DNA from 3 places in the Cytobacillus sp. OWB-43 genome. Region 1 is predicted to be linked to each of the others. Evidence: riboswitches for the same ligand, from Rfam matches in the RefSeq annotation. Region 1 holds a riboswitch; each other region holds the start of a gene.
What was found. Region 1 has a riboswitch for thiamine pyrophosphate ahead of U9M49_RS17470 (3-oxoacyl-ACP reductase). Riboswitches for the same ligand answer to the same signal wherever they lie in the genome.
Positions count from the first base shown of each region.

Region 2: linked by a shared signal. The riboswitch ahead of thiW (energy coupling factor transporter S component ThiW) and the one ahead of U9M49_RS17470 (3-oxoacyl-ACP reductase) in region 1 are both predicted to bind thiamine pyrophosphate.
Region 3: linked by a shared signal. The riboswitch ahead of tenA (thiaminase II) and the one ahead of U9M49_RS17470 (3-oxoacyl-ACP reductase) in region 1 are both predicted to bind thiamine pyrophosphate.

Region 1 covers NZ_JAYEFF010000005.1:140,675-145,229, forward strand. The annotation lists gene U9M49_RS17460 (ABC1 kinase family protein) at 1-302, shown strand, start outside; gene U9M49_RS17465 (glycosyltransferase) at 420-1,955, shown strand; TPP riboswitch at 2,041-2,142, shown strand; gene U9M49_RS17470 (3-oxoacyl-ACP reductase) at 2,235-2,990, shown strand; gene U9M49_RS17475 (IclR family transcriptional regulator) at 3,213-3,974, opposite strand; gene U9M49_RS17480 (polysaccharide biosynthesis protein) at 4,172-4,555, opposite strand, start outside.
Region 2 covers NZ_JAYEFF010000001.1:966,363-970,917, forward strand. The annotation lists gene U9M49_RS04765 (FMN-dependent NADH-azoreductase) at 1-30, opposite strand, end outside; gene thiE (thiamine phosphate synthase) at 176-784, opposite strand; gene thiM (hydroxyethylthiazole kinase) at 784-1,593, opposite strand; gene thiD (bifunctional hydroxymethylpyrimidine kinase/phosphomethylpyrimidine kinase) at 1,593-2,399, opposite strand; gene thiW (energy coupling factor transporter S component ThiW) at 2,368-2,889, opposite strand; TPP riboswitch at 2,961-3,053, opposite strand; TPP riboswitch at 3,097-3,204, opposite strand; gene U9M49_RS04790 (shikimate kinase) at 3,334-3,840, shown strand; gene U9M49_RS04795 (hypothetical protein) at 3,890-4,555, opposite strand, start outside.
Region 3 covers NZ_JAYEFF010000001.1:1,169,345-1,173,899, forward strand. The annotation lists gene U9M49_RS05695 (peptidoglycan D,D-transpeptidase FtsI family protein) at 1-286, opposite strand, end outside; gene U9M49_RS05700 (MFS transporter) at 585-1,865, opposite strand; gene tenA (thiaminase II) at 2,166-2,855, opposite strand; TPP riboswitch at 2,978-3,087, opposite strand; gene trhA (PAQR family membrane homeostasis protein TrhA) at 3,424-4,059, shown strand; gene U9M49_RS05715 (GNAT family N-acetyltransferase) at 4,182-4,555, opposite strand, start outside.

The DNA of each region.
Region 1 (4,555 bases):
AAGCGCCGTATAATTTGAAAGATTTGATTGCCCTTATCAAAAAGGGAAAAATCCCGCTCGAACTGAATTTGCCAAACAGTGAAAAATTTCTAACGAGAATTGATCGTATCAGCAACCGGCTAGCATTTAGTATCGTGTTGCTAGCATTTTGCATTATAATGGTGGGTTTAATTATCGGTTCCGCCCTTGGCAGGCAATCATCTCTCCTATGGAATATACCAGCAGTAGAAATCGGCTTCGTCATTGCGATATTAATGTTCTTATTTCTTATATACACCATCATTAGAGCAGGGAGATTCTGACGACTCTCTGCTTTTTGTTTTGGGTAGAATTTTTCTGATTTCACTACACAAGCAATTCATGGTGAGAATATAGTGTAGAGAGGTGAACGGTTTTGTCAATAAACGTTAATGTTGCTTATGGTTAATACAAAAATTCTCATTGGCAGTCCAATTAATCAAGAACCCGATATTTTAAAAGAGTTTCTGCTATCCTTAGCCAATTTAAAAACGGATACAATGGAGATTCATTATCTTTTCATAGATGATAATCAGAATGAAGAATCAAGTAGACTACTACGTCATTTTGCCAAATGGAAGAAAGATGTTGCGATTTTATCCGCAAAAGAAGATAGTATCTATATTCGTACCGACTTTACCCATTTCTGGAATGATGCTCTCATCTGGAAGGTTGCTCGCTTCAAAGATATGCTTATTGAGCAGGCGAAATTTGAAGAATTTGATTATTTGTTTTTAATTGACTCTGATTTGCTTTTACACCCGAATACCCTTCATACACTTATTTCCACGAAAAAAGAAATTGTTTCAGAGGTATTTTGGACGGCTTGGCAAGAGGGGACAATTCCTTATCCGCAGGTGTGGTTAACAGATGAATATACCCACTGGAGACAGGCGGATGAAGGTGCCATAACAGACGAAGAAAAGGCCGTTCAAACCGAGGCTTTTATTCAACAGTTACAAACTCCAGGTGTTTATGAAGTAGGAGGATTAGGTGCGTGCACGCTAATTAGCAGGAAAGCTTTGTTAGCAGGTATTCATTTTAGTAAAATTAAAAATCTCAGTTTTTGGGGAGAAGATCGACATTTTTGTGTGAGAGCTGTGGCATTAGGACTGGATCTACATGTAGACACACATCTGCCAGCTTATCATATTTATCGTTCTTCTGACCTTACAGGCATACCCGCATTTAAAGAAAAATGTCAGTATGCTTATAGCGAACTACCTATTTATCCAGAAAAAGCAGAAAGCCATCAAATTCGCTTATCGATGATTGTGAAGAATGAAGAAGGTCGTTATTTACAAACGATGTTAAAGAAAGTAAAGCCATTTATCGATGAAGCTGTGATTATAGATGATGCTAGTACTGATCAGACTATATCGATTTTCTTGCAAGAACTAAAAGGTATGCCAATTAAATTGGTCAAGAATGCAAGCTCCCAGTTTGCCAATGAAGTGGAACTAAGAAAACAACAGTGGTTAGAAGCAACGAATGGTTTTTTAGGTTGGGTATTAAATCTTGACGCAGATGAATGGTTTGAGGAGAGTTTTATTGATTATATTGATGACTTTGTTAAACAGGATACTATCGACCTGTACTGTTTTAGACTGTATGATATGTGGGATGAAGACCATTATCGTGAAGATGAATACTGGCAAGCACATTTCTTATACCGTCCATTTCTAGCAAGAGTTAGATCAACCTTTCAGCCTGTCTGGAAAGAAACACCACAGCATTGTGGGAGATTTCCAGAAAACATCTTCCAACTTACCCACAGTTTATCCACAATACGAGTCAAGCATTTAGGCTGGGCAAAAGAAAAAGATCGATTAGAAAAATATGAGAGATATAAGCTGCTTGACCCGAATAGCCTCTATGGTAATGAGAAACAATATGAATCGATTCTAGATAAGAATCCCCGTTTAAAACAATGGTGAGAAACATAAAGCAAATGGTCAGTTTCGAAATGAACTTCGATTCATAGCTAGGAAACTATTTGTATGCTAAACTAAAAATAATTAAAAATTGTTGCAGGGGGACTCAGAAAATGAGTTGAGAAGGTTAAAACCTGACCCTTAGAACCTGTTCGTTAAGACGATCGTAGGGAGCATCTTCCAACTATATGCATATGTATGGTAGGCTCTCCATTTTCGGGGAGCCTTTTGTTTTGTTTCCCTGAACATTTTTAATTACATCTATTGAAAAGAGGGAATAGCGTGAGAGAAGAAGTCGTGTTAGTAACAGGAGCAAGTCGTGGATTAGGAGCTGCAATTGCTGAAAAGTTTGGTAAGGAGGGCTACAAAGTAGTCGTTAATTATTTTAATAATAAAGAAAAAGCAGATGCAGTAGTTGAAAAAATCGGACAAGATCGTGCATTTGCTATCCAAGCTGATGTAAGAGATCATCAAGCAGTAAAAGCAATGGTAGCAGACACAATTGCTCATTTTGGTCGCTTGGATATCGTTGTAAATAATGCATTAGTTCAATTTAAATTTGATCCTGTGGCACAGGCGAAAGTAGAGGAATTATCTTGGGCTAGCTATCAAACCCAGTTTGAAGGCGCGATAAAAGCAAGCTTAAATGTTGTTCAATCTGCTCTTCCGGCTCTAAAGGATTCACAGCAAGCCCGTGTGATTGGTATTGGCACGAATCTTTACCAGAACCCAGTCATTGCCTACCATGAATATACAACAGCCAAAGCGGCATTAATTGGCTTTACACGCAATATGGCCAAGGAGCTCGGACAGTATGATATTAATGTGAATATGGTTTCCGGTGGATTATTAGAAACAACGGATGCAAGTGCTGTTACTACCCCTGAGGTATTTGCGATTGTGGCTGATAACTCTGCTATCCGCCGTGTGACAAAACCAGAAGACGTAGCGGAAGCCGTTGTTTTCTTAGCCTCTCCAGGCGCTAGAGCGATTACGGGACAAAATCTAGTCGTTGATCATGGATTGACGATGAACTAAGATAAAAAAGGTCGTCATCTTTGTTTATGGCGGCCTTTTTCAATAAATGGACTTATTTTGTAGGTTGATAAATCAGTAAAGAGCTTATATCAGCAAATGTGAGACTAAGTCGAAGCTAAACTCCAATTTATTCGCAGAAAAGGATATTTTTAAAATAATAACTTAATTTTCTCACTAGTATTTTATTCTACTAGATGTTAAAACGGTCGATTGAACGTTCAATCAGTATTGTTCAATTTTTCCTTGTTTATATCGATAGCCAAACATAGAAGATGCTTGTAGGTGAAACTTCCGCAGTTGCTTGCTCATCGGATCCGATGCTTCCTTAGGCATCTTATCGTTAAATCCAACAACTGTCACTGCACCGAGTAATTGATTCTGGTAGTCTAGCAAAGGGACGGAAGCCGAAGAAATCGATGGAATTAAAGGTTCGGTAGCGAAGGAGATTTTCGATTGTTGAATCATTTGCCATTCTGCGTTATCGATCGCTTCCCCGTCTCCTAGCCAATCTTTTGTCAGTACTGGGTTTAAGAAACTTAAGAAAATCTTCCCTGCGGCAGATGTTGGTGGTAAGCTTCCGCCTAGTTGTGTACCAATATGAAGTGGTTCATTCGAATGACAAATCTTTGTCGTAATAGGTCCGTTGTTTGTCCATAATGAAAACGAAACGGTGCAGGAAGTAAGCGAAGAAAGTTCCTGCATATACGGAGTGATTGCATCGGCAATATCACGACTACCAAAGGCGGCTGTACCATATTGAATCAATTTGCTTCCAAGATAATACAGGTTTGTCCCTTTTTCACGATAGAGCATGTTCAATTGCGTAAGTGTATTTAAATATTTATATAAATTACTTTTCGTAATACCGGTTTCTTCTTGAATGGTTGAGAATTTCATTGGGGTATCTTTTTGATAGATTAATTCGATGATAGAAATGCCTATTTGCAAGGATTGTATCATCGTACTACTTTTTTGTATTTCCATGTATGTAACTCCTCAATATGCTAGTCATGTTGAATCCTAATTTATCAGAAACTACATCAAACAACAACCTTCCTTTAGAGGATTGGTAGGATATCCCTATAAATTCAGTATATATAAGAATAGTAAGTGAGTTGGCGATTATTAACTTGGTCAATGAAGGTGCTCAACTCACGAAAAATAGGGAGCGGTCAAATATATTAATTTAACCTTTTCCATTTTTTTAGCTCTTTTTGAACATAGGATAATGATTGTAGTTTTTCTTTTAGTTCAGCTACAGAGAGACGATAAGTATTATTGGAGTGATATTCTTCTACAGAGTTTGTATCAGTTTCTATTCTGGTATCTCGAGGAATGCGATAGAAGCCTTCAAGATCAATAGCTTTCGCTGCTTCTTCTTTTGTTAGTAAAACTTCATAGAGCTTTTCTCCCGGCCGTGTGCCAATTAATTCTAAAGGAAGGTTAACGTGAAAAAGTTCTTTAATCGCTTGTGCTAAATCTGTAATATAGGCAGCAGGCGATTTTTGTACCATAATATCCCCATTACAAGCATTCTCAAAAGCGTACAATACGAGTTCGACAGC
Region 2 (4,555 bases), on a different contig from region 1:
ACTTGCGTTTACAAATAGAACTTTTGCCATTATGTGAAGACCTCCGAATGTCGTAATAATTTATTCGAAATACACTAAAATGAAATATCTCGAACCAAAAGTAATTTTAGTATATTAATAGTATCTTGTCAATGGAATAAGTTCTCTTTAACTACACTTATGATATTTTTTAGGTCTAAAGGAATAATTGAAGTAAATCTCGAGCTGACTTTTCTGGATTTTTAGATTTACTAATTGCTGAGACAACAGAAACACCTGCTAACCCTCGATTTTTAAGCATTTTTATGTTTTCTAGTTGAATACCACCAATAGCGACAGCAGGAATATCAATCGCTGCAATGATTTCCTCGAGCATACCTGGTGCTAATAAATCAGCATCTGATTTAGAAGTTGTCGGAAACACCGAACCTATTCCAACATAATTTGCTCCTTGTTCTTGAGCAAGTTTCGCTTCTTCCACATTGGATACAGAGATACCAACTACCATATCATCAGGAACAATCTTTCTAACGACGGCACATGGCAGATCATCTTGTCCAACATGCACACCTGCTGCACCTACCGCTAAAGCGATGTCTACTCTATCATTAATAATCAGTGGAATATCCAATGGCTTTAATATAGATTGTAATATTTTCGCCTTTTCATAAAAGAGTTGACCATCCGCTGTCTTCTCTCTTAATTGAACGATGGTCACACCACCTTTTACACCACTTCGAACAATATCATATAATTCATTGTTTGCTATTTTATCATCTGTGACTAAATATAAACGGTAATCCATTAGTTTTGCCTCACTCCATCTAGCCATATGGCTGCATTCATTGTACTAATCGTATCCATTAGCTTCACTCGAAATGAACCTAACCCTTCACCGGCATGTAAGCTCTTAGCTGCGATTTCCCCTGCTAGACTCATAGTAGCCATACCAATAACAGCCCCGTCAAACCAATTTTCTGAAACAGCAGCAGCAGTTGCTACTAATGAAGCTGTCATGCAGCCAGTTCCTGTTACCTTCGTCAAAAGATAATCTCCATTATCAATCACAACTAATTGCTTCCCATCTGTAATGACATCTTCTTTTCCACTAATAACAATGAGACAGTTTAGGACTTCAGCTGCCTCCTTTGCAAGTGCTTCAGGTGCTATTTCAATTGCCCCTGCATCAACACCACGCGTTTTTGTATTCTTACCAATAAGAGCAGAAACTTCAGAAGCATTGCCGCGAATAATGGACACTTTTATTGTGCTAATTAGCTCTTTTGCCTTATTTGTGCGATAAGTGGTTGCACCAACACCAACTGGATCAAATATTACTGGGACCCCTTTTTTATTGGCAGTTTGTCCAGCTTTAATCATTGCCGCAAACATCGCATCATTAATAGTACCAAAATTAATTACGAGCCCATCTGCCATCATAGCCATTTCTTCTACTTCTAAGAGTTGGGTGGCCATAACAGGTGAACCGCCCATTGCTAGGGTCACATTTGCACAATCATTAATAGTTACTGTATTTGTTAAATGATGAATGAGTGGGGTTTGTTCTTGTAACTGCTGAAAGACTCTCTCAACTGCTTCACTTGAAATCGCCATTATCTTTCCTCCATCTTTGCTTTGTTGTATAACTCATAAAAATGATTTGTCGGACCATGCCCATGACCGAGTGCTAGGCTATGCTCAATCGCTATGGAAATATAATTTTTCGCAGACTGTATGGCCTCAATAAGTTCTTCCCCTTTTGCTAACCCAGCAGCAATGGCAGATGATAGAGTACAACCTGTACCATGGGTGTTTTTTGTCTCTACTCTTCGACCATTAAACCAGTTGAAACTTTGTCCATCCCATAATAAGTCATTCGGTTCTCCTTCTAAATGTCCACCTTTTAATAAGACGGCTTTTGGCCCTAATTCATATAATTTTTTACAAGCTTGCTCCATATCATCAACCGTGCGAATTGTCATACCCGAAAGTACTTCAGCTTCAGGAATGTTTGGCGTAATTACAGTCGCAAGTGGTAACATTTTCGCTTTTAATGCTTCAATAGCTTGTTCCTTTAAAAGATGATGTCCACCTTTTGAAACCATAACAGGATCTAACACAATCACTTTTGGACTATAATGATTTAAACGGTCTGCGACGATTTTTACAGTCTCACTAGATGACAACATCCCGATTTTGACAGCATCAACTTGGATATCATCAAACACAGCTTCTATTTGGTCTTTTATAATATTGATTTCTATATCCTGTACCGAACGTACCTCTACTGTATTTTGAGCGGTAATCGCCGTAATGACGGACATGCCAAACACACCATTGGCGGAAAAAGTTTTAAGATCTGCTTGAATCCCAGCTCCTCCTCCTGAATCAGAACCTGCGATCGTTAATGCTGTTTTCATTGATGTAACCTCCAATAGCTTTATTCTTAATTAATACTCTTAATAAACCATATCCTAAAATTGCTCCAGTAAACGAGCTCACCATAAATGCTGGTAGGAATCCGAAAAGGGTTGCTTCTTGTCCTAAAAGTAATGTACTAATCGGATAAGTCGCTACTGCCCCTATCATTCCTGTTCCAACGACTTCACCTAGTGCTGAGAAGCCAATTTTTTTCGTTTTTTGATAAAGGAACCCTGCAAGTAATGCGCCAATCATACTCCCGGGATAGGCAAAAACACTTCCAGTCCCCATCATATTTCTCAATGTAGATGAAAGAAACGCTTGACTAACGGCATACCATGGTCCAAGAAGTACAGCAGATAATACATTCGCCAAGTGCTGAATCGGAAAAATTTTCGCTATTCCAATCGGAATAAAAATGAGACTACTCGACACAGTAGTGATGGCTGCAATCGTTGCCGTCATCGTCATTTTTTGGATTTTATTCATAGACCTTTCCTCCTTTCGATAAAAATAAAAAAGCCGCTATTTTGAATAAGCGGCTTTGGTCATCATGATATGTATGACGTCACTCGCTTCCCTACGCTAGTATTAACTAGATCAGGTTCAAAGGGTTCATCTCAGCCAAGTATTTGGCACCCCTAGCATTTATTCATATATAAAAAAAATCCTCTACTTCCAAAAGGAAGCGAGGACGACTACATCGACACACTTCCCTCCACTGGTACAAACCAGATCAGGTTCAAAGGGTTTTGAACGGCATTCAATCTCAGCCTCTATGTGAAGGCACCCCCAGTGAAAACTTATAACATATGATGCACTCAATATAACATGAAATGATAGAAATGAAAATAAAAAACATTGGATAGAAACGATGTTGCGACATAAAACGTTATGATATGATATTTTATATAACATTCAGGAGGACAGTCTATGGAAGATAAGAGTATTGTACTTATTGGGTTTATGGGGGTCGGTAAGACATCCATAGGAACGGAATTAGCTAAGAAATTACAGTGGGGTTTAATCGACACGGATGAACGCATTGAACAACAGTTTGGGATGTCAACTTCAAAAATTTTCCTTGATCATGGTGAAGAAATTTTTCGAAAAGCTGAAAGCGAATTGATTGAACAACTATCTGCCGAAGAAAAACAGATTCTTTCATTAGGCGGCGGCGCCTTTTTAAACAGTAAGAACCGCGAAATTTGTTTACAAAACAGTACCGTTGTCCTTATCGAGCTCTCATGGGAAAATTGGCTCGATCGATACCCATTGATTAAAGATACAAGACCGAAATTGAATGGTCTTTCTACTGACGAAATGTATCATCTCTACAAAGAAAGACAAGCTCATTATCAACCATATCATCTAAAAATCAATGTTGACGGGAAAACAGCTGAAGAAGCTGCTGAATTGATTGTTAGTGGGATAGGATAAAGCTTGTGATGATTATGGTTATAGTTCATTAGAATATTTCTTTTACTATCTAAGTAATTCGCATTATCCTAAACGAATTTATGAAAGCCGGGCACTCCCTTGCTCGGCTTTCATTTGTGTTTGGTTCTAAATAAATTGCTGAATAACTCCCTTTTTGTGAGGCGGTTATCTCTGGTTTTCTTTCTGAGTGACTTGCTAAACCCTTTTGCGAGGCGTTCATCTCTGGTTTTCTTTCTGAGTGAATTGCTAAACTTTTTTGCAGGGCACTCATCTCTGATTCTCCTTTTGAGGGACTTGCTAAACCCTTTTGCGGGGCGCTCATCTCTGGTTTTCTTTCTGAGGGACTCGCTAAACCATTTTGCGAGGCGCTCATTTCTGGTTTTCTTTCTGAGGGACTTGCTAATCCCTTTTGCGAGGCGCTCATTTCTGGTTTTCTTTCTGAGTGACTCGCTAATCCCTTTTGCGGGGCGCTCATCTCTAATTCCCCTTCCGAGTGACTTGCTAAACCCTTTTGCGAGGCGCTCATCTCTAGTTTTCTTTCCGAGGGACTTGCTAATCCCTTTTGCGAGGCGCTCATCTCTGGTTTTCTTTCTGAGGGACTTGCTAACCCCTTTTGCGGGGCGCTCATCTCTGATTCTTCTTCCGAGTGACTTGCTAATCCCTTTTGCGGGGCGCTCATCTCTGATTCTCCTTTTGAGTGACTTGCTAAACCCTT
Region 3 (4,555 bases), on a different contig from region 1:
CTTGAGTTGTAGATTGAGAGCGAGTATAACTTATGGCTAATTGAGGCTTATTCCCTACAACCAGTCTACCTTTACTATCATAGATCTGCCCCCTAGGTGCCGTGCTTGCTACTGGCACCTCCACTTCCCGTTCAATCTCTTTTTTATAATTCTCCCCGTAAACAATTTGAACAATACCTAAGCGGAAGATTAGAATCGAAAAGAGGATAAATACTGCAAAAAACATTAAATTAATCCGAAAAACCATTTTTTTATTTCTTTTCTTTCTTTTCTGCTCTCCCGCCATCATCAACACAACCAATCATCAAAGTATGAATGTTCTTAATTATTACTATATGTAACTATTATATTTCAAAAATATATTATCTATTAAAATTAGATTAATAATATAACCTATCTTACAACAAATATCCAATTTTTTCAATTGTTATGAAGAAATATTTGATAAAAAAAGATCAATTTTACACTTTCAGTAACATTTTCTAAAAAGGACGGTAGATGGTGATCAAATCAGGTATCCACTTGACTGCCTTTTAAGTGATGATTGTTCTTCATTTTTATTAGCTAAATAAAAAAATCGATTGTTAACCAACCGATTTTTTCATTTGACTCATTTGTAGTTTTTGACGATATACTACTGGCTCATATAACATGAATACTCCAATTAACCCAATAATCGCAAAGCTTAAAGGAATATAGAGTCCATATTGATAAGCGGTTGTAAGGTCAAAATTAGCAAAATGGTCCAATACTTTCCCAAAAAGAGCTGGCAGCAACACTGCGCTAAGAAAGCCACCCGTATTGGCGAAACCGGAAATAAGCCCCACTTCCTTTATATGAAAGGACTGTCTAACAACTGTAAAGGTTAGAGCACTCGCACCATTTGCATAGCCTATGATCACGAATAAAAGAATGAATAATAAATACGGTGGCTCTCCACCCAGCAATACTAGTGTGATCCAAGCAGAAACCGACAGCAACTGCACGATAACATACGGTAATTTGACACTGTCAAAAAAAGTAGATAGATAGGTTGTTAATGGCGCTCCGATAATGGCACCAAATAAGCCGTACATAATTACTTCACTTGCACTTGATCTTGATAAACCGTAAATGTCCATACCATAGGGAACAGCCCAAGAGCCAATAAAGCCAATATATGTGCCTACTACACCAAAATGACAAAGGAATGTCGCCCAAGCTTGGCGATTGACTAGTAATCTTCTTATGATGACTAATAACGGTTCATTTGTTTCTTTTTGATTTTTTTCTTCTTCCATTTGAAATTTCTTCTTAGGATATTTTATTAAAACAACATAGAGTCCGATACCGAGGGTGAATATTACGATGCCAACAATTAAAAATGGAAGTCTCCACCCTAATAGAGAAATGGTCGAACTAAAAGGAACTGTTGCCAATAAGAAACCTAAACTTCCTGTCATTCCAGCAAATCCCACTAGCATCGAAAACTCCTGCTGCTTGAACCAAATGCTCAATACAAGAACTAAATTGACCCAAATAGTAGCATCGCCAATTCCACATAATAGCCTAGCAAAGATAAGCATATAACTATTATCTACCGAACTATAGAGGATGGTACCTAGTCCGTTTAGCAGCGTTCCAGCGACTAGAAATACATTTGGACCAAATCTATCAGAGAATAATCCGATGGGAATTTGCAATCCAGCATAAGCAAAAAATTGAATACTCGTTATCAGCCCAATCGTTGCTGCAGTTAAATGAAATTCTTCCATTAATTGATCAGTAATTAAACCAGGTGCTGTTCTTTGACTAACCATAAATAAATAGGCTAAAAGTAAAACACCAAATACAACCCATCTGTACTTACTTTGTTGTTTATTCATTATTTAAACGCCTTCCTCAATTTAACATTCGTCTCTCATTATACGCTTATTGTCTTTATATATATATAGGAAGTTTATATGTCTATGAGGGTGGAGAAGTAGAAGTCATTTCTATTGACTAGATGAGTAGTTGGTGAAGATCTAACTTCTTTTTTAGGAAAATCCGATATGGCAAACTGTCTTAATTGCATAACAAACCTGATATTACAACGATTATAAAGGGTATGATGTTAACAGAATTGAGTTAGTATGAACTAACCTTATTCTGTTAACACTATTCCCGCTTTCATTTATGAAGTTTTATGCATATGTTTTATCACTTAACCACTTTTCTTGGGTATAAGCCATTTCCCAAAAAGCTAACTCATATTGACAGCTAATGGTAAATGCCATTTTCATTTTTTCTTTTTCTGTTTCAGATGCAATTTCAGCAAGCCGATCAAGATGATGAATTTGTTCAAGTACAAGTTTAACAAACCATTCTCCACCGTATGTATCAATCCAGGTACGATAGATTTCTTCTTTTGGTTTTGCCCCTTTAAAGCTCTGCCCAATATCATAATAAATCCAATAACACGGAAGCAAACTAGCGATGACCTCGCCAACTGTGCCTGTCTCTGCTACACGATATAAATGGGATGTATATGCATAGGCAGTAGGAGCGGGTCTAAACTGGTTTAACTCTTCTTCAGAAACTTTTAATACCTCCATAAATTTGTTATGTAACCCTAGTTCAGCTTCATAGGTACCTTGCGCATGCGAGGCCATTCTTGAGGTCATATATAAATTCTCTGCTTTAGAAGCAGCGATTGCTTGCACACGAGCAAAATGTGATAAATAGTAAGAATCTTGTAACACATAAAAGCGGAAACACTCAATTGGTAAATCTCCCTTAGCAATTCCTTTAACGAAAGGGTGTTCAAAATTCGCTTCCCATATATCATGTACTTCTTTCCTTAACGATTGTGTAAACGTTTCTTTTGTTGTCATCATTTCTACCTCTTCTCTTTTTTTATCGAGCATAAAAAATCCAGAAAAGCGAAAAACCACTTCCTATAAGAAAGTGGTTACTGTATACATCATTCATTTAGTTATAGTTATAACGTTAACTAAATTGATATACGCCACTTCCCTACGCTGGTATCAACCAGATCAGGTTCTAAGAGTCTTAAAGTTATTGCACTTTAATCTCAGCCTTTTAAAGGCACCCCTAGTGGATTTATTCAATTATGCTTTCAAAGTTATGTTATCATCTTATCAATAAATGTCAACTGCAAGTTTAGGAATTGAGCAATGTCAAGCTTCTCTTTCAGTAACGATTATGAACAAGTTGGATGAATGCTGTCGTTACCTAAACACTTCAACTGATCTAACACCGCGGCTTAAATTGGCATTGACTCAAGGATGGATAACTCCAAATATTCTCCATGCATTTACACTCTCCACCCTCTTCGCCTAGTGAAGTTTTTCTTTATAATGAAAGCTTACGACTTTTTATCAGCTAAAAAAATGTTTATACTAGAATTATGATTTTGGATAAAGAATGGGTGAATACTACTTGGAAACACATATTTTTTCAAAGGGAGAAGAAATCGCCAACGCGATCGTACACGGAATCGGTGCGCTATTAAGTATTGCGGCTCTCGTCATTTTAACTGTTTTCTCATCCTTATATGGAACAGCTTGGCATATTGTCAGCTTTGTTCTTTTTGGTACAACGATGGTTATTTTATATTTCTCATCAACTTTGCTACATAGTTTACCTGCTGGAAAAGCAAAGGATGTATTTGAGATTCTCGATCATTCTTCCATTTACTTTTTTATTGCTGGAACGTTCACACCGTTTCTATTTATAACAGTTAAAGGAACCTTAGGATGGACCTTATTTGGTCTTGTATGGGGGCTAGCAATTGCTGGAACAGTTTTCAAATGTTTTTTTGTTAAAAAGTTTTTAGTCTTCTCGACATTACTATATGTTTTGATGGGCTGGCTAATTATATTTGCCTGGGAGCCTCTGGTTACACACTTACCTACACAAGGAATGATTTTCCTCATTATCGGTGGCGTTCTATACACTGCTGGTTCAATATTTTATGTATGGAGAGGATTTAAGTACCATCACGCATTGTGGCATGTTTTTGTTCTTGCTGGTTCGATTATGCATTTTTTTGCTGTTCTCTCGCTTTTACCTTGATCAAAATTTACCTCTTTATAAATGATCTGCAGATGGCTACTCTCACCACCTGCAGATTTATTAATATCAGTTTGTAGAGTTTTTATCACATTACTTGTTCTATATTAATAATAAACTACTACTTATAATAACTTCATTACTTCATAGCGAAAGCTCAATTTTTTATACCCTTGTTTACGATACATATCCTTTGGCGTGTCATTGCTGTCGGCTACAAGTATAACCCTATGATTGCTAAATCGCTTCATTACTTCATATTGCAAGCTTGCAGCAATCCCCTTTAATCGGTGAGCTGGTAACACACCTACATTATCAATTTCAGCTGTACACTTATTAAAAAATACTTGTAATGAACCTGCTGGCACACCATGATCATATGCGAGTAACTGTAATGTATCTTTTGCATTATGATGATAGGAATGCATGCTTCTATTAAGGTTCACATATTCCTCACCATAATCTAGATCAAAGTTTCTCTGCAATTGTAGATATTCTC